DNA from 3 places in the Pseudomonas paraveronii genome. Region 1 is predicted to be linked to each of the others. Evidence: riboswitches for the same ligand, from Rfam matches in the RefSeq annotation. Region 1 holds a riboswitch; each other region holds the start of a gene.

Region 1 (6,218 bases):
GGTCGTGGTACACCGCACTGGCGTCCACTTGGTAACCGCGGGCCGGCTGGATGCCGATAAACGTCAAGCCCAGGCGCAGGCCGGCGATCATCAGGCGGCCGTCGCGGCACATCGGGTCGTTGTGGGGCGTGCCCCAGCGTTCCAGCACCGCCTGGCGGTTGGCTTCGGGCAGGCGCTTGAACATCGCCTCGTAGTCGTCCAGGCCCAGGCTTTGGTGGCACGGGCGCAGGTCGAGGTTGTCCAGGTCGTTGGTGACGCCACCGAGCAGTTCGTGGATCAACGCGGTGCCGCTTTCCGGCAGGATTTCGGGCAGCGGATAACCCTCGGCCTGCAAGGCCCGCAGGATATTCAGCGCCGCCGCCGGCGTGTCCAGGCCCACACCGTTACCAATGCGACCGTCGCGCGTTGGGTAGTTGGCGAGGATCAGAGCGATGCGCTTGTCGGCATTCGGCACCCGCGCCAGTTCGACCCAACGGCGCGCCAGTTCAGCGACAAAGTCCATGCGCTCCGGCGCTGCGCGATAGCACACCACGTCCGACTGGCTGCGCTCGCTGCGCCAGGCCAGGTCCTTGAAGCTGATCGGCCGGCTGATGATGCGACCATCCAGTTCCGGCAAGGCAATGTGCATCGCCAGGTCACGCGGGCCGAGGCCTTGTTCACTGGCCTGCCAGCCGGGTTGATTGTCTTGGGCACAAATCGCCTGAATCACCGGGATATTGCGGCGAAACGGGCGCAAATGTGGCGCCTCTGGGCTGGATTGGGCAAAGCCGGTGGTGTTGAGAATCACCGATGCCTGCACTTCATCCAGCCAATCCTCGACCGCCGTCAGGCAGCCGGGCTCCTTCAGACTGGCCACCGCCATCGGCAACGGATTCAGGCCCGCCGCCTGCAGGCGCTGGCAGAACACATCGATAAAACCGGTGTTGGCCGCTTGCAGATGGGAGCGGTAGAACAGCACGGCCGCCACCGGGAACTCGGGATTCCAGTCCAACTGCCAGTCGCTGAGGCACGCATTGGCCTTGTGCGGGTGATAAATCGCGCTGCGCGCCAGGGTTTTCGGCTCGGCCCAGGCATAGTCGCGGCCCAGATAGCCGCTGGCCAGGCAGCGATAAAAATCCAGCGCGTTGCCCAGGCCGCCCTGGCGCAGGAACTGCCACAGGCGCTCACGCGCTGCGGCATCCACGGTGCTGAGGCCGCTGAGCTCCGGGTCCGCGCGATCATCCCCCGGCACCAGGATCAGCGTGACCCCGCGCTCGGCCAACGCCACCAGACGCTCGATGCCGTAACGCCAATAGCCGATCCCGCCGTGCAGGGAAATCAGGATGACCTTGGCGTGGCGCAGCACCTCGTCGACGTACAAGTCCACCGAGGCATGGTTCTGCACCTGCATCGGGTTGGCCAGGCGAAAGCTGGGGTAGTCCTCGGGCAATTGCTGGGCCGCTTCAGCGAGCAGCGCCAGGCTGGAGTCGCCACTGCACAGGATCACCAGCTCGGCGGGGGTTTGTCCAAGGTCGGCAATATTGTCGTCCGCGACGAAACCGCCGGGCTGGGTCCTGAGCAAGTGCATGGGTTAAACGCTGAGGGCGGCGCGCAATTGCGCTTCGAGGCCCGCCGCATCCAGCTCCTGGCCGATCAGCACCAGGCGCGTGATGCGCGCTTCGTCGGCGCTCCAGGCGCGGTCGAAGTGCTTGTCGAAGCGCGTGCCCACGCCCTGGATCAGCAGGCGCATCGGCTTGTTCGGGATCGCCGCAAAGCCTTTGACGCGCAAGATGCCGTGCTGCACCACCAGTTGGGTCAGGGCGTCGAGCAGCAGGGCTTCGTCGGACTGGGGCAGGTCGATGGAAATGGAGTCGAACGCATCGTGATCATGATCGTCTTCACCTTCGTGATGATGATCGTGATGGCTGTGGCGAGCGTCGATGTGCGCTTCGGAGCCGGCGCCCAGGCCGATCAACACGTCCAGCGGCACACGACCGCTGCTGGCTTCGATGATCTTCACCGCCGGCGGCAACTCTTCGGCGACTTCCAGGCGCACGCGGGCCAGGTCTTCGGGGTTGATCAGGTCGCACTTGTTGAGGATCACCAGGTCGGCGCTGGCCAGTTGGTCGGCGAACAGCTCATGCAGCGGTGATTCGTGGTCCAGGTTCGGGTCGAGTTTGCGCTGGGCGTCGACCTGGTCCGGGAACGCGGCGAAGGTGCCGGCCGCCACGGCGGGGCTGTCGACCACGGTGATCACCGCGTCGACTGTACAGGCGCTGCGGATTTCCGGCCACTGGAACGCCTGCACCAAGGGCTTTGGCAGGGCCAGGCCGGAGGTTTCGATGAGGATATGGTCGAGGTCGCCGCGACGGGCGACCAGTTCGCGCATCACCGGGAAAAACTCTTCCTGCACGGTGCAGCACAGGCAGCCGTTGGCCAGCTCATACACGCGACCGTTGGCTTCTTCCTCGGTGCAACCGATGGAGCACTGCTTGAGGATTTCACCGTCGATGCCCAGCTCGCCGAACTCGTTGACGATCACCGCAATGCGACGGCCCTGGGCGTTATCGAGCATATGGCGCAGCAAGGTGGTTTTGCCCGAGCCGAGAAAGCCGGTAACGATGGTGACGGGGAGTTTGGCCAGTGTTTTCATCGGATGCCCTTGGGGGCGGGCATACGGGACGATAGGCCCTGCGCAGCGCACAGCAGCAGATTTCGTCACCGGATCACCCCGCCCGGTTGAATTGAAAAATCGGTGACGAGGCAGGTCTCCTGGCTTGGGGCTTGCGGGTCTTGCGACCGGCGCTGGCTGCGCCTTCCCGCCTTGATGGCAGTGGCGTGGCAGTCAGATAAACCCTTCACAGTTGCGGGGGCAGCCGCGGCTTGAACCGCGTTCCCTTCTTAGCTTCGGCCTGGGCCGAAGAACCTCGAAGGTGCAAGGCTACAGGTGCTCGGTCAATTTGACTACCGTCGCCCTGCATGCTTTCCTACTCACCTTGTTTCGGGTGCCCTTCACAGGGTGAAACGGGAAACCGGTGCGTCATAGCGATATGACCAGTCCGGTGCTGCCCCCGCAACGGTAAGCGAGCGAAGCGTCACGGCCACTGTGCTTTGTGCATGGGAAGGCGATGCTTTCAGGACTCAGTTCAAGAGCCCCCTCGCAAGCCCGGAGACCGGCCCGAAAAAATCATCCAACAAACCCGCGGTGGGCGGGCGCTGTTTGAATCCTGCGTGCCTGGCTCGCGGGGTTTTCATGCGCTCGTGTCACCCTGAAACCCTGAAGGGACGCGCCATGTCGATCATCAGCAGCACCTCGCATACCGCTAGCAGTACCGCCACCCTGAGCCAACGCCTGAGCGCCGCCATCGGCGCGTCGATCCTCGGCGCGTGCCTGGTGTATTTCGCCGGGTTCTCGCATATCGAAGCGGTACACAACGCCGCCCACGATACCCGCCACAGCGCCGCGTTCCCGTGCCATTGAGACCTGCCAACATGATTAAGCGTATTGCACAAACCGCAGGTTTCAGCGGGCTGCTGGCCGCCCTGTTGCTGACTCTGCTGCAAAGTTTTTGGGTCGCCCCGCTGATCATGCAGGCGGAAACCTTTGAAAAAGCCCCGGCCGCGACGGAAGTGGTGCATGAGCACGCCGCCGGTACAACCGCGCACACTCATGACGCCGAAGCCTGGGAGCCGGAAGACGGCTGGCAGCGCGTGCTGTCCACCACCGGCGGCAACCTGGTGGTGGCGGTCGGTTTCGCGCTGATGCTCGCCGGTCTCTACACCCTGCGCGCGCCGACCCGCACGGCTCAAGGGTTGCTGTGGGGCCTGGCCGGCTACGCGACCTTTGTTCTGGCGCCAACCCTGGGCCTGCCACCGGAATTGCCGGGCACTGCCGCCGCCGACCTGGCGCAACGGCAGATCTGGTGGATCGGCACTGCGGCCTCAACCGCAGCCGGTATCGCGCTGCTGGTATTCGGAGGCAACTGGCTGCTCAAAGCGCTGGGCGCGGCGATCCTCGTGGTACCTCATGTGATTGGCGCACCGCAACCTGAAGTGCATTCGATGCTGGCCCCTGAGGCCCTCGAAGCGCAGTTCAAGATTGCCTCGCAACTGACCAACGTCGTGTTCTGGCTGGCGCTGGGCCTAATCAGCGCCTGGCTGTTTCGCCGCAATCGCGACGATCGATACTCGGCATGAACCTGGTGGTCGGCCTGGGCTGCCAGCGCGGCTGCGCGCTGCAAGCCCTGCTCGACCTGCTGGACGCCGCCCTCGCCGAGGGCGGTATCGAGCGCCACCGCATCACGGCGCTGGCCAGCATTGATCGCAAGCAGGACGAGCCGGGCTTGTTAGCTCTGGCGCAAGTCCTGAACCTGCCACTGCAGTGCTTCAGCGCCGCGCAACTGGCAGCGTATGAAGGTCGCCTGAGCCATAGATCTGCCGTCGCCTTTGCCCATACCGGTTGTTACGGCATCGCCGAAAGCGCGGCCCTGGCCCTGGCCGAACAGCTCAGCGGCGCCCCTGCCCGCTTACTGATCCCGCGCAAAAAATCCGCCCGAGCCACGTTGGCATTGGCCTGCGCCGACTGAAATCGCGATAATCGCCGCTTCCGATCATGAGCAATCTTCATGCTCGCCCGCTTTTCCACAGGAATTCTCCATGACCGTCTACTTCATCGGCGCCGGCCCCGGCGACCCGGAATTGATCACCGTCAAAGGCCAGCGGCTGATCCGCAGTTGCCCGGTGATCATCTATGCGGGGTCGCTGGTGCCGGCGGCGGTACTGGAAGGCCATCAGGCCGAACAGGTGGTCAACAGCGCCGAACTGCACCTGGAACAGATTATCGACGTGATCAAGGCCGCCGATGCCAAGGGCCAGGATGTGGCGCGGGTCCACTCCGGCGATCCAAGCCTGTATGGGGCGATTGGCGAACAGATCCGGCAGTTGCGCGAGTTGGGCATTGCGTTCCAGATCATCCCCGGGGTCACCGCCGTAGCGGCCTGCGCAGCGCTGCTGGAGACCGAACTGACGCTGCCGGACATCGCCCAGAGCGTGATCCTCACCCGGTATGCGGACAAAACCCGCATGCCTGCCGGTGAAGACTTCGACAGCCTGGCCCGTCATGGCACAACCATGGCGATTCACCTGGGGGTCAATCATTTGGAGAAGATCGTTGCCGAACTGCTGCCGCACTACGGCGCGGATTGCCCGATTGCCGTGGTACACCGTGCGACCTGGCCGGATCAGGATTGGGCCGTCGGCACCTTGGCGGACATCGCCGAAAAGGTCGCGGCCAAGGGCTTCAGGCGCACGGCGCTGATTGTGGTGGGTCGGGTGCTGGCCAGTGACAGTTTCAGCGCGTCGTCGCTGTATCGGGCCGGGCATGCGCACTTGTACCGACCTTAATCCAAAACATCATGAGTTGTTATCAACACACTGTTTTAAATAAATAAATACAAAAATTTGTGGGAGGGGGCTTGCCCCCGATAGCGGTGTATCAGTCGATTAATAAGGAGACTGACAGGATGCTATCGGGGGCAAGCCCCCTCCCACACTTAATCTTTAGCGTTAGACAAAAGTCGTAACCAACTGAAATTAAATAAAAAACGGCGCTCACGGGGCGCCGTTTTTTAGTTCGCAGTGAACACCTGACTCAGTAGTAGGCGTTTTCTTTCTGCGTGTGGTCAGTCACATCACGTACACCCGTGAGCTCCGGAATGCGCTCGAGCAAGGTGCGCTCGATGCCTTCACGCAGGGTCACGTCCGCCTGGCCGCAGCCCTGGCAGCCGCCGCCGAACTTCAATACGGCGATACCGTCCTCCACCACGTCGATCAAGCTGACCTGCCCGCCGTGGCTGGCCAGGCCAGGGTTGATCTCGGTCTGCAGGTAGTAATTGATACGCTCGTTGACCGGGCTGTCGGCGTTGACGTTCGGCACCTTGGCGTTCGGTGCCTTGATGGTCAATTGGCCGCCCATGCGGTCGGTCGCGTAGTCGACCACCGCGTCGTCGAGGAACGCTTCGCTGAAGGCATCGATATACGCGGTGAAGCTTTTCAGCCCCAGCGCGGTGTCTTCCGGCTTCTCTTCGCCTGGCTTGCAGTAGGCGATGCACGTCTCGGCGTACTGGGTGCCAGGCTGGGTGATAAAGACGCGGATGCCGATACCCGGGGTGTTCTGCTTGGACAGCAGGTCAGCCAGGTAATCGTGGGCGGCGTCGGTAATGGTTATGGCAGTCATGGAA
Region 2 (6,218 bases), 1.6 Mb from region 1:
GCCAGGGAGCGTGATCCCACTGGGCTGCGCAACAGGCTCAACAGCGAATATGCCGCCGCACGCACTGCACCAGCCCGTCCAGCGCCTGTGACTTCACCGGTGCGAGCACACAGACCGTGTGCTCGCGCTCACCTTCCGTCACGGTCAAGGTGTAATGCACCTGGCCTGGATTACCGGGTTCCGGCGCGGTGCTTTGCGGCAACTGAAAGAAGTGCGAAGCCTCGATCAGTTGCCGCAACTCTTGCTGGTCCGGCTCGGGCAGCTTCTCCAGTTCCACGGTGTTCGGTCGGGCCAGGCCCGGAAAAAACGCCGGACCACCGATTTCCTTGATCGAAATTTGCATGGCTGCTCCTCACCGCCCAGGGGGGTTGTCAGACGTTAATGCCCACGGCTTTCCAGCCTTCCTTCACCGCCTTGTGCTCAGCCTTGTCAGCACCGTACAGCCGACCGGCGATGTCGTAGGTGATGCGCGCGAAACGCAGAAACCCCGAATTCGGCCGCAACCGCGCATCGCGCAGCGCGTCATACCAGATACGCCCGGCACGCTCCCAGGCAAACCCGCCGATCTTCGTGGCCACCTGATAGAACGCATGGTTGGGAATGCCGGAATTGATATGCACCCCGCCGTTGTCCTCATAGGTCTGCACGAAATCGTCCATATGCCCCGGCTGAGGGTCCTTGCCCAGCAGCTTGTCATCAAACGCGGTGCCTGGCGCTTTCATCGAGCGCAACGCAGTGCCTTTGATTTTCTTGGTAAACAACCCCTTGCCGATCAACCAATCCGCATCTTGCGCCTTTTGCTGCAGCGCGTACTGCTTGATCAGTGAACCGAACACGTCAGACAGCGACTCGTTCAACGCACCGGATTGATTGAAATACATCAGCTTGGCCTCATCCTCGGTCACACCGTGGGCCAACTCATGGCCAATGACATCAAGGGCTATCGTGAACCGATTGAATAGCTGCTGGTCGCCATCACCAAACACCATCTGGCTCGAGTTCCAGAACGCATTGTTGTAGCTCTGGCCAAAATGAACCGTCGCGTCCAGTGCCATACCGGCGTCGTCAATGGAATTGCGGTCGAAGACCTGATCAAAAAAATCGAACGTGGCGCCCAACCCGTCATAGGCCTCGTCCACCGCGACATCACCACTGGCGGGCTGCCCTTCGCCACGGATCAGCTTGCCCGGCAGGCTATCGGCGCCCTCGGCGCTGTAGATCGAACGCCGTTTGTCGGCGCCCATGGCCAGGGCCATATGGGCGGCCCCTTTGGCGGGCACGGCAACCATGCGTAACGAGCGGAACGTGCTGTCTTTGGCACGGGTCCGTAACGCGACGTCCCGTTGCGCTTTATCGCCATTGCGGGCGATCTGGTCGAGCATGTACGGCGGGATCAGGCAGAAAATCGGATTACGATGCTGGCGAACACACATTGGCTGGCTCCATTTTGGCGAGTGGTGAACGTCCGGGTAACCGTTCAAGGATAGTCCTGCTGCGACGGCTTGGCCCAAATTGTCATGAAGCTATGCTGCAGTAGTGTTTATCCAAGGACTGCGAGGAACTTACGATGCCCCCACGCACCGCCAAAATCGCCCTTTCGCACCGCCCCCGGCTCGCCGATCTGCGCCCGTTGATCGCGGCCAGCCCCAGTCTCATGGAGGCCAGGACGGCGACTGCGCGTGTCACCGCGGCCAAGGACCTGCAGGACCGGGGCGGCTACGCTGAAGCGTTTCTCGACCGCTTCGTGGTGCCATGGCCCACGGTGGATGAGGCTCTGGCGGCTGACGTACAACCGCTGCGCCTGGACTACACGCATTTCTCAGTGACCATGTCGCGCTCAAGGCGACTGGCGCTCTACGTGGGCGCCAATATCGATGGCGGACAGCATGTGGATATCATCCGCGCCAACGACGCCTGGGCCTATGACGGCCGCCTGCCCATCAGCGCACAGGTGGGCGACGCGCTCTACACCAACAATGGCCTGGACCGCGGTCACCTGGTACGCCGACAAGACCCCAACTGGGGCGACGCGGCCAACACGGCCAATGCCGATACCTTCCACTTCACCAACTGCTCACCGCAGATGAGCGGCTTCAACCAGAAGACCTGGCTGGAACTCGAGGACTACATTCTCGATAACACTCAACGCTGGAAAGCCCGAGCCACGGTGTTTACCGGCCCGGTGTTGGCGGATGACGACCGTGTCTACCGAGGCGTTAAAATCCCCAAAGCATTCTGGAAAGTGGTCGCCTACCTCGGCGACGACGGCAAGCCTTCCGCCAGCGCCTACATGATCGACCAAAGCCGTGAACTGGGTCAGCTCGACCTCATGTTCGGGCAGCTCAGGACCTACCAGCGCAGCGTGATTCAGATCGAACGATTGACCGGTATTCGCTTCGGCAACCTGGCCGACTACGACGGTTTCAGCAATGAAGAGCGCGCCACGGGGACGCGAATTGAAGCGCTGATCCAGGGCCCTGAAGATATTCGTCTTTGAGCGGGCGACCTAAAGCTATATCGCCTCGCCGTGATCGACTACCATACCGCGCCGGTTCCCAAACGGGACTAATAGGGAATCCGAAGCGCGGTACATCGCGTCAATCGGAACTGCCCCCGCAACTGTAGATGCCGAGCCCGCTCCCCCACTGCCACTGGACCCCGTCCGGGAAGGCCGGAGCGTGGCGACGACGCATCAGTCAGGAGACCTGCCGGCCCAGCAAAATCACTCACCGGCGGGGTGTCCGGGAAGGACATCCTTGCCTGCCTCACCCGCAGCGGTCGAGGGCGTGTTTCCGAACCGTACATCCCCAGTTCCAGGTACGGCTTCAAGGAGATTGCCCCATGCTGCCACGCGTTATCGCCCTGCTCACCGGGCTGGGCTTGTGTGCCCTGGCCCAAGCCAACCCCACTCAGTACCCGCTGACGGTGGAGAACTGCGGCAGCAGCCTGACCTTCGCGCAAGCGCCCGCCCGCAGCGTGACCATCGGCCAGGCTGCTACCGAAATGCTCTATGCCCTCGGCGTGGGCGATAAAGTGGTTGGCACGTCGCTGTGGTTCAACAACGTGTTGCCGCAGTTCAAGGCGCTGAACGACAGCATCGAACGCCTGGCCAATAACGAACCGAGTTTCGAGTCGGTGATCGCCAAGCGCCCGCAACTGGTGGCGGCCGAGCTGGAATGGGTGGTCGGCCCGCAAGGCGTGGTGGGCACCCGCGAGCAGTTTCATGAGTTGAAGATCGCCACCTACCTGTTGCCCTCCGACTGCGAAGGCAAGGACAACCGGGTGGGCGCCGACGGCACGCGGCTGGAGCCATTCCGTGTCGACACGATCTACAAGAGCATCCGCCAACTGGCCGAGATTTTCGACGTGCAGGATCGCGGCCAGCAACTCAACGATGAACTCAAGGCGCGCCTGGCCAAGTCCGTCGCCACGGTGCAAAGCAAGGGGCTCAAGCAGGCCAGCGCGCTGGTGTGGTTCTCCAGCGCCGAGATGGCCAGCGATCCCTACGTGGCCGGTCACAAGGGTGTCCCCGAATTCATGCTGCAGACCCTCGGCCTGCATAACGTGGTGCAGTCCGATGAGGAATGGCCCGCCGTCGGCTGGGAAACCATCGCCAAGGCCAACCCCACCGTGCTGGTGATTGCGCGCATGGACCGCCGCCGCTACCCGGCTGACGATCACGAACAGAAGCTCGCCTTCCTGCGCAGCGACCCGGTGACGCGCAACATGGACGCGGTGAAACACAACCGCATCATCATCCTCGACGCGATGGCGCTGCAGGCCAGCGTGCGCACCTTCGATGGCCTTGAACAACTGGCGACGGCCATCGACGGCTACGATCTGCCGAAATGAGCGCCAGCCTGATACGAACCGTGCTTGCCCTGGCGTTGCTGCTGATCGCCGTGCTCGCCGGCGTAGCCATCGGCGAAACCGCCATCACGCCACACGTGGTGCTCCAAGTGCTGGCCAACAAACTGTGGGCGGCCGGCTACGTGCTGGACCCGATCGATGAAGGCGTGGTGTGGAACTACCGCCTGACCCGCACCCTGGTCGCCGCTGCGTGCGGGGCGGGGCTGGCCACCTGCGGGGTGATTTTGCAGTCGTTGTTGCGCAACCCCCTGGCCGATCCGTACCTGCTGGGTATCAGCGCCGGTGCTTCGACCGGCGCAGTCCTGGTGGTGCTGATGGGCGTCGGCGGTGGTTTGGTTTCACTGTCGGTCGGCGCGTTCGGCGGGGCGATGGCGGCGTTTGCGCTGGTGGTATTGCTCGCACGGGCCAGCGGTTCGTCCAGCGGCACCGGGCAGATCATCCTCGCGGGCATCGCCGGCTCGCAGCTGTTCAATGCGCTCACTGCGTTCCTGATCACCAAATCGGCCAGTTCCGAACAGGCACGCGGCATTTTGTTCTGGCTGCTGGGCAACCTCAGCGGCGTGCGTTGGCCGTCGGTGTGGCTGGCGGTGCCGGTGGCGGTCGCCGGGTTGGCGGTGTGCCTGTGGCATCGCCGTGCGCTGGACGCGTTCACCTTCGGCAGCGACTCGGCGGCCGCCCTTGGTATCCCAGTGCGCCGGGTGCAGTTTGTGCTGGTGGGCTGCGCGGCATTGGTCACGGCGGTGATGGTGTCGATTGTCGGCTCTATCGGGTTTGTCGGGCTGGTAATCCCCCATGCCGTGCGTCTGCTGCTCGGCACCGGGCACTCGCGCCTGTTGCCGGCCAGCGCGTTGGGTGGCGCGCTATTTTTGATCGCGGCTGATGTGCTGTCGCGCACCTTGATCAAGGGCCAGGTGATCCCGGTCGGCGTGGTCACAGCACTGGTCGGTGCGCCGGTGTTTGCGCTGATTCTGATCAGCCGGAGAAACGCTCGATGAATGCGCCTGTGTTGAGCTGCAGCGGGTTGGGCTTCAAGGTACGCGACGCCGAGTTGCTGCGGGATATCCACCTGGAGGTGGCGTCAGGCGAAACCCTCGGGATTGTCGGACCGAACGGCTCCGGTAAATCCACCTTGCTCAAGCTGTTGGCCGGTTTGCGTACACCGGCCCATGGCGAAGTACGCCTTGGGGGCGAGCGTCTGGTCGAACTGTCCCGCCGCACCATCGCACAACGCCTGGCGGTGGTGGAACAACAGGCGGACACCGACGATGCCATTCGCGTGTTCGACGCTGTCGCATTGGGCCGCACCCCGTGGCTGTCGGCGCTGAGCCCGTGGTCCGAGGCAGACGAGTGCATCGTGCGCCAGGCGCTGCACGACGTGGACGCCACCCACTTGAGCAACCGCGCCTGGCGCAGCCTCTCCGGCGGTGAACGCCAACGCGTACACATCGCCCGGGCCTTGGCGCAACGGCCGCAGATTCTGTTGTTGGATGAGCCGACCAATCACCTGGACATCCAGCATCAACTGGCGATTTTGAAGGGGGTGCAGGCGTTGCCCGTCACTACCTTGATCGCCTTGCACGATCTCAACCAGGCGCTGACCTGTGATCGCCTGGCCGTGCTGGAGCGCGGGCGCTTGGTGGCGCTGGGCAAGCCACTGGAAGTGCTGACACCGCAACGGCTGCAGGACACGTTCGGGGTGCAGGCGCACTATCTGACGGACCCGTTTGATGGGGCGCAGATTCTGCGGCTGCGCTGTTAAAAACAACGCCGTTCAAATGTTGGACTGTCGAGCCCGGCGACGCGGCGATGGGATCACCGCGCTCGCCTCGCTAACCTTCGACAATCCTGAGCCAAGGCCACCGCGCCTGATAGCTGCGCGCCTTCTGCTCAAACAACCCCGGCTGCGGATTGATGGGGTTGATCCTGAGCAGGCCCTGCTCCATATCAGTCAAACCAAACGGCGCATACACCTCACCCGTCGCCACATCCAGCCCGATGCACGTCCCGGCCACCAGGTAACGATCAATCCCGTCGCGAGCCGAGCGCAACTGCGGATACGGCCTGCCAAACCGCTGGCCATACCATAGGTGAACGCGCGCCTGATTTTTTACCTCAATTTCAACGCCCAAATCCTCGAACAGCCGCTGCGCTGCGCGAATGACCGCGTCTTCAGCCGCCCAGGAAAGGTCCGGATCGAAGTAAAAAACGTCGTAGTCCTTCACCCCCTGATCAGCAGGCAGATTCGACTGATGATTCCAAACGGCCTGGAACAGACAGCCCGCCGTCAGCATGCACTGGCTCAAACCAAGGGTGGGCAGGCGGGCGGTGATCTCGGCGTTGATGGGGTT
Region 3 (6,218 bases), 1.9 Mb from region 1:
GGGGCTCACGCCACGGGCAACGGGCTGCCATTCGGTGCTGGTCAGCGAGTGGTGATAGGTATGACCGCGCAACACACCCTCGGGCAATTCGACGCTTTGCAGGGCCAGGGCCGCGAGCTTTTTTTGCATCACCGCATCGCCCTGCAGCAGGCCGACCAGCTCGGCGCGGATGCCGTCGACATCAGTGAGCGAGTCCAACAGATAAAGCATCCCGCCACACTCGGCGAGCAGCGGTTTGCCGGCAGCGTGATGGGCACGGATCGCATCCAGCATCGCGGTGTTTTCCGACAGCGCCTGGTGATGCAATTCGGGGTAACCGCCCGGCAGATAGAGGCTGTCGGCATCGGGCAATTGGCGATCGTGGATCGGCGAGAAGAAGCTCAACTCAGCGCCCATCGCCCGCAGCAGATCGAGGCTCGCACCGTAGGTGAAGGCGAAGGCTTCGTCACGGGCGATGGCAATACGCACGCCGGCCAGCAACGGTTCGGCGCGGGTCACGGGCGGTGCGGCAAAGGTCACCGGCGGCGGTAACGCGACCTCGCAACTGCTGCCCAACGCCTGGGCGGCAGCGTCCAGGCGCAGGTCGAGGTCATTCAGTTCGCTGGCTTGCACCAGGCCCAGGTGGCGACTGGGCAATTCGATAGCGGTCTCGCGGGACAGCGCGCCATACCAGCGCAGGCCTTCGGTGAGGCTGCCTTCAAGCAGTTGTGCATGGCGCAGGGTGCCGACGCGGTTGGCCAGCACCCCGGCGAACGGCAAGTCCGGCTGGTAGCGTGCCAGGCCGAGGGCCAGGGCGCCGAAGGTCTGCGCCATGGCCGTGCCATCGATCACGCCGAGCACCGGGACACCGAAGTGTCGCGCCAGGTCAGCGCTGGAAGGCGTGCCGTCGAACAGGCCCATCACGCCTTCGATCAGGATCAGGTCCGCCTCCCCCGCTGCTTCCCACAGCAAGCGACGACTTTCCTGCTCGCCCACCATCCACATATCCAATTGATACACCGGCGCACCGCTGGCGCGCTCGTGAATCATCGGGTCGAGGAAGTCCGGGCCGCATTTGAACACGCGCACCTTACGCCCCAGGTTGCGGTGCAAACGGGCCAGCGCGGCGGTGACCGTGGTTTTGCCCTGGCCGGACGCCGGTGCGGCGATCAAGACGGCCGGGCAATGACGGGGCTGATTCAAAGTTCGACGCCTTTCTGTGCCTTGATACCGGCCTGGAACGCGTGCTTGAGCATGCCCATCTCGGTGACGGTGTCGCCCATTTCGATCAGCTCGGGCTTGGCGCCACGGCCGGTGACGACCACGTGCTGCATCGGCGGGCGGGCTTGCAGATCGCCAAGGACTTGATCCAGGTCGAGATAGCCGTGCTTGAGCGCGATGTTCAGCTCATCCAGCACCACCAGACCGATGGACGGGTCTTGCAGCAATTGGCGGGACACCGCCCAGGCGGCTTCGGCGGCCGCGATATCACGCTGGCGGTCCTGGGTTTCCCAGGTAAAGCCCTCGCCCATCACATGGAAACGCACTTGCTCGGGGAAGCGGCGGAAGAACAGTTCTTCGCCAGTGCTGTTGCGCCCCTTGATGAACTGCACCACACCGCACTGCATGCCATGGCCCATGGCACGGGCCAGCATGCCAAATGCCGAGCTGCTCTTGCCTTTGCCGTTGCCGGTCAGCACCAGCAGCAAGCCGCATTCGTTCGGGGAATTGGCGATGCGCTCATCGATCACGGCTTTTTTACGCAGCATGCGCGCCAGGTGGCGTTCGTCGCGCTCGGGGGAATCGGTCATGGCAGCTCTCCGTTGGGGCTGGACAAAAACGGCGGGCAGGAAAAATCAAAAACAGACAGCCAAGCATCGCCCACCGTGATGCTGTTGGATGATCCGGGCCGGTCTCCGGGCTCATGAGTGGCGCGCTAGAGCGCACGCCGACGGCGCGCCTTCCCATATCGCGAGCGATACAGTGGCAAACAGCACCGTTTTGACTCATTTACCGTTGCGGGGGCAGCGCCGGAATCGCGGCAGCACTGTGTACAAGTGCGCTCACTCACCGGCTTCCCTGTTTCACTCAGTCGACCCGTAGGTCACAGAGCACCTGGAACAAGCCGCGAAGGTTAGTGGGTTGGGGGTGGAGCGTCAATTAAAGCTGGCCTTGTACTTGAACCATCGCCGCAACGCACACCTCTACCCTTACAGGCATCCAGGAGAAAACCATGCATAAAACAAGACTCGCCTTACTGATCATGCTCGCGGGCAGCCTTGCCGCCTGCGGCGAAAGCTCGACCCTGAAGGTATCCGACGGCACCGGGCCCTCGCCGCGATTGCCGGAACCGAACAAGACGCTGATCCCCACGGTGAACATCGCCCCGGCCATTGGCTGGCCGGCGGGCACCCAGCCCACGGCCGCCGCCGGCACCCAGGTGGCGGCCTTCGCCGAAGGCCTGGACCACCCGCGCTGGCTGTACGTATTACCCAACGGCGATGTGCTGGTGGCGCAAACCAACGCGCCGCCCAAGCCGGATGACTCCAAAGGCATTCGTGGCTGGGTGATGGAGAAAGTCATGGGCCGCGCCGGCGCCGGTGTGCCGAGCCCAAACCGCATCACCCTGCTGCGCGATGCCGACCATGATGGGGTCGCGGAGACCCGCACGGTATTCCTGGAAAACCTCAACTCGCCCTTCGGCATGACGCTGGTCGGCAATGACCTGTACGTGGCCGATTCGGACAAGCTGCTGCGCTTTGCCTATCAGACCGGCGAAACCGCGATCAAGACCGCCGGCAGCAAGGTCATCGACCTGCCAGCGGGCAGCATCAACCATCACTGGACGAAAAACGTGGTGGCCAGCAAGGACGGCAGCAAGTTGTATGTGAGCGTCGGTTCCAACAGCAACGTGGCCGAGAACGGCCTGGAAGCGGAACAAGGCCGCGCGGCGATCTGGGAAGTCGACCGCGCCAGCGGCCAGCACCGCATCTTCGCCTCCGGCCTGCGCAACCCCAACGGCATGGCCTGGGAACCGCAGAGCGGCAAGCTGTGGACTGCGGTGAACGAGCGCGATGAGATCGGCAGCGACCTGGTGCCGGACTACATCACCTCGGTCCAGGATGGCGCCTTTTATGGCTGGCCCTTCAGCTACTACGGGCAGCATGTGGATGTACGCGTCACGCCGCAAAACCTGGATCTGGTGGCCAAAGCCATTGCGCCGGACTACGCCGTAGGCCCACACACCGCCTCGCTAGGCCTGACCTTCGCCGAGGGCAGCAAACTCCCGGCGCCCTTTATCAACGGCGCGTTTATCGGCCAGCACGGTTCGTGGAACCGCAAGCCGCACAGCGGCTACAAGGTGATCTTCGTACCGTTCGAGGGCGGCAAGCCGAAGGGGCCGCCGGTCGACGTGCTGACCGGGTTCCTCAACAGCGACGGGCAAGCCATGGGCCGACCGGTTGGCGTGGTCATCGACAAGCAAGGCGGTTTGCTGGTGGCGGATGATGTGGGGAATAAGGTGTGGCGGGTTTCTGCGGCTAAGTAACTATTCTCAAGACCGCCACAAAACAAATGTGGGAGGGAGGGAGCAAGCTCCCTCCCACATTGGGATCCTGGTTTGACTTAAGGGTTACGCGCCAGATTTTCAGCCGGCAACACACGCTTGGCACTCAGGTAGGCATTCTGCCAATAGGCTTTGGACAAGGTGTCCAGCTTCACCGTACCGCCCGTTTGCGGCGCATGCACAAAGCGCCCTTCGCCGACATAGATCCCGGCGTGGCTGACCTGCGAGCCACCGCCCGTGGCGAAGAACAACAGGTCACCGGTTTGCAGGTTCTGCTCGCTGACGTCCTGGCCACGCATCACGATCAGTTCGCGCGTGGTGCGCGGCAGGGAGATGCCGGCGGCATCACGGTAGACAAACCCGATCAGCCCGCTGCAATCGAACCCCGAGTCTGGCGTGTTGCCACCCCAACGATAAGGCGTACCGACCAGGCCCAGCGCTCGGAAGAGCACGTCTTCGGCGGCTGGCGAGAAACTCTGGCTGGTGTTGAACACCGGTTTAGGCTTGGCCGCTACGGGCGCAGGCTGCGGTCGGCTTGCGCAGGCGCTGATCAGCGCGGCGCAAACAATAAGAATCAGGCGGGCCGAGGTCGACATGTGCAGAACAATCCTGGTCTGGATGCGGCTTTCGCTGCCGAACGCTGAAAACCAGAACGCGCAAGCAAGGCTTGCGCGAACGGATTACAACAATATTCAAGGATTCTAGCGCTTACACGTCAAACTTCAAGTATCACTTTAACTTTACTTGCTGGCGGTAATCGTCGTCGGGGCCATGGCGAGTGCGCGTTTGGCTTCGATGAAGGTTTTGCTCCAGTAGCTGTCGCCCAGGCTGTCGACTCGAACACCACCGCTGCGGCGGCTGCTGGAGTGGATAAACTGGTTATCGCCCAGGTAGATACCGGCGTGACTGACGCGACCACGACCACTGGTACTGAAGAAAAGCAGATCACCCGGCTTGAGGTTGTTACGCGCGACCAACGGTGCATTCACGTTGATCATTTCGCGAGTGGAGCGTGGCAGGTTCATGCCAGCTTCTTCACGAAACAGGTAACCGATAAAACCGCTGCAATCGAAACCGGCTTCGGAAGTACCGCCGAAACGGTAACGGGTACCGATCAGGGACATGCCGCGCTCGAGAATGCTGTCGGCCAGAACGGGAAGCTGATAAGGCTTGTTGCCAGCGAAGGCGGCCAGTTCTTTTTCGGTTGCCAGCTCTTCCTCATAAACAGTGGAAGACTGCGCAGCAACGAATTTTGCCTGATTTTTATACTGTTGAGCGTGCTGCTCGGCCACTTGTTGAGGGTGGGAGGCGCAACCAAACAACAGAGCTACAAGTGCGAGAGGCACGAGGGGTGCGAAGCGATTTAGCATGGGCACGACCGTGGCAAATGTGTAAAGAAGTCGAGACTATGCCTTCTATCACATCGATTTGCAAATTCAATCGTGACCTATGTGACTTATTGTTTGCGCTATGACATCTAAGCCCTTAATACCCTATGCACGTGTTTTGCGTGGCCAAGCCGGCCCAAACGCAGGTTTTCTGGCGCCTGAAATCTGCTGAAGCCCTACGAAATACAAGGGTTTGCTACCAGCCAAGGGTTTCCTTGAGGAAGGGAATCGTCAGCTTGCGCTGGGCCTGCAAAGAGGCCTGATCGAGCTGTTCGAGCAAATCGAACAACGCGCTCATGCTGCGGGTGCCACGGGTGAGAATAAAGTGCCCGACCTCGTCGGTGAGGTGCAGGCCGCGACGGGACGCACGCAATTGCAGGGCGCGCAATTTGTCCTCGTCGGACAATGGGCGCATCTGGAAGATCAGCGCCAGGGTCAGGCGCGACTTGAGGTCGGCCAGCTTGACCGGCAACTCACGGGGCGAGGTCGAAGCCGCGATCAACAGGCGGCGGCCGCTGTCGCGCAGGCGGTTGAACAGATGAAACAGCGCCTCTTCCCAATCCGCCTTGCCGGCGATGGCCTGCAGATCATCCAGGCACACCAGTTCGTATTGTTCGAGGTTGTCGAAAATCCCGATCCCGCGATCCATCAACTCGGCCAACGGCAGGTAAACCGCCGGTTCGCCCATTTGTTCGAAGCGCAGGCACGCGGCCTGCAACAGGTGGGTGCGCCCCACGCCCTGCTTGCCCCACAGATAGATCAGGCTTTCAGTCCACCCGGCGTCGGCTTCGCAGAGCCGCTCGACATAGCCGAGTGCAGCGGCATTGGCGCCTGGGTAGTAATTGATAAAGGTGGCGTCGTCACGCAGACGCACACCTAAGGGCAGCTGAATCGGTTTCATGCTGACTGAACGGCTCCGATCGAACCGTTAGTGGCCTCTGTGAAAAGTTTGCAAAGTTTATACCCGTGACGCTGGGCGCACAATGCAGCAGACCACAAGCAAAATCAAAGGTTTGCGTTAACTTGCTGGATTTACGCGAATTGTTTGACGCGACAGTGCCAGAAACAACAAACCCGGCCTGAGCCGGGTTTGTGACACCGCGATTACAAGTCGGGGTCTTCGACACCCGTATACACATCCGAATCCTTGTACAGATCGTGTACATGACGCACCAGCACCATGATCACCGCCGCCACCGGCAGCGCAAGCAGGATGCCGGTAAAGCCGAACAACTCACCGCCGGCCAAGATCGCAAAGATCACCGCGACCGGGTGCAGGCCGATGC

What was found. Region 1 has a riboswitch for cobalamin ahead of U5A08_RS12600 (CbtB domain-containing protein). Riboswitches for the same ligand answer to the same signal wherever they lie in the genome.
Region 2: another riboswitch for cobalamin. It lies ahead of U5A08_RS20295 (ABC transporter substrate-binding protein); the one in region 1 lies ahead of U5A08_RS12600 (CbtB domain-containing protein).
Region 3: another riboswitch for cobalamin. It lies ahead of cobO (cob(I)yrinic acid a,c-diamide adenosyltransferase); the one in region 1 lies ahead of U5A08_RS12600 (CbtB domain-containing protein).

Annotation. Positions count from the first base shown of each region.
Region 1 is NZ_OY817130.1:2,763,103-2,769,320, reverse strand. Features, by position in the region: gene cobN (cobaltochelatase subunit CobN) at 1-1,567, opposite strand, end outside; gene cobW (cobalamin biosynthesis protein CobW) at 1,571-2,632, opposite strand; cobalamin riboswitch at 2,725-2,924, opposite strand; cobalamin riboswitch at 2,966-3,175, shown strand; gene U5A08_RS12600 (CbtB domain-containing protein) at 3,272-3,460, shown strand; gene U5A08_RS12595 (CbtA family protein) at 3,472-4,176, shown strand; gene U5A08_RS12590 (cobalamin biosynthesis protein) at 4,173-4,565, shown strand; gene cobM (precorrin-4 C(11)-methyltransferase) at 4,636-5,382, shown strand; gene nfuA (Fe-S biogenesis protein NfuA) at 5,630-6,214, opposite strand.
Region 2 is NZ_OY817130.1:4,409,117-4,415,334, forward strand. Features, by position in the region: gene U5A08_RS20280 (protealysin inhibitor emfourin) at 38-343, opposite strand; gene U5A08_RS20285 (M4 family metallopeptidase) at 372-1,433, opposite strand; gene U5A08_RS20290 (DNA/RNA non-specific endonuclease) at 1,568-2,497, shown strand; cobalamin riboswitch at 2,533-2,727, shown strand; gene U5A08_RS20295 (ABC transporter substrate-binding protein) at 2,842-3,852, shown strand; gene U5A08_RS20300 (FecCD family ABC transporter permease) at 3,861-4,865, shown strand; gene U5A08_RS20305 (ABC transporter ATP-binding protein) at 4,862-5,629, shown strand; gene U5A08_RS20310 (nucleotidyltransferase family protein) at 5,700-6,218, opposite strand, start outside.
Region 3 is NZ_OY817130.1:4,643,759-4,649,976, forward strand. Features, by position in the region: gene U5A08_RS21395 (cobyrinic acid a,c-diamide synthase CobB) at 1-1,182, opposite strand, end outside; gene cobO (cob(I)yrinic acid a,c-diamide adenosyltransferase) at 1,179-1,790, opposite strand; cobalamin riboswitch at 1,870-2,113, opposite strand; gene U5A08_RS21405 (PQQ-dependent sugar dehydrogenase) at 2,213-3,526, shown strand; gene U5A08_RS21410 (C40 family peptidase) at 3,604-4,140, opposite strand; gene U5A08_RS21415 (C40 family peptidase) at 4,285-4,914, opposite strand; gene hda (DnaA regulatory inactivator Hda) at 5,129-5,833, opposite strand; gene U5A08_RS21425 (AI-2E family transporter) at 6,037-6,218, opposite strand, start outside.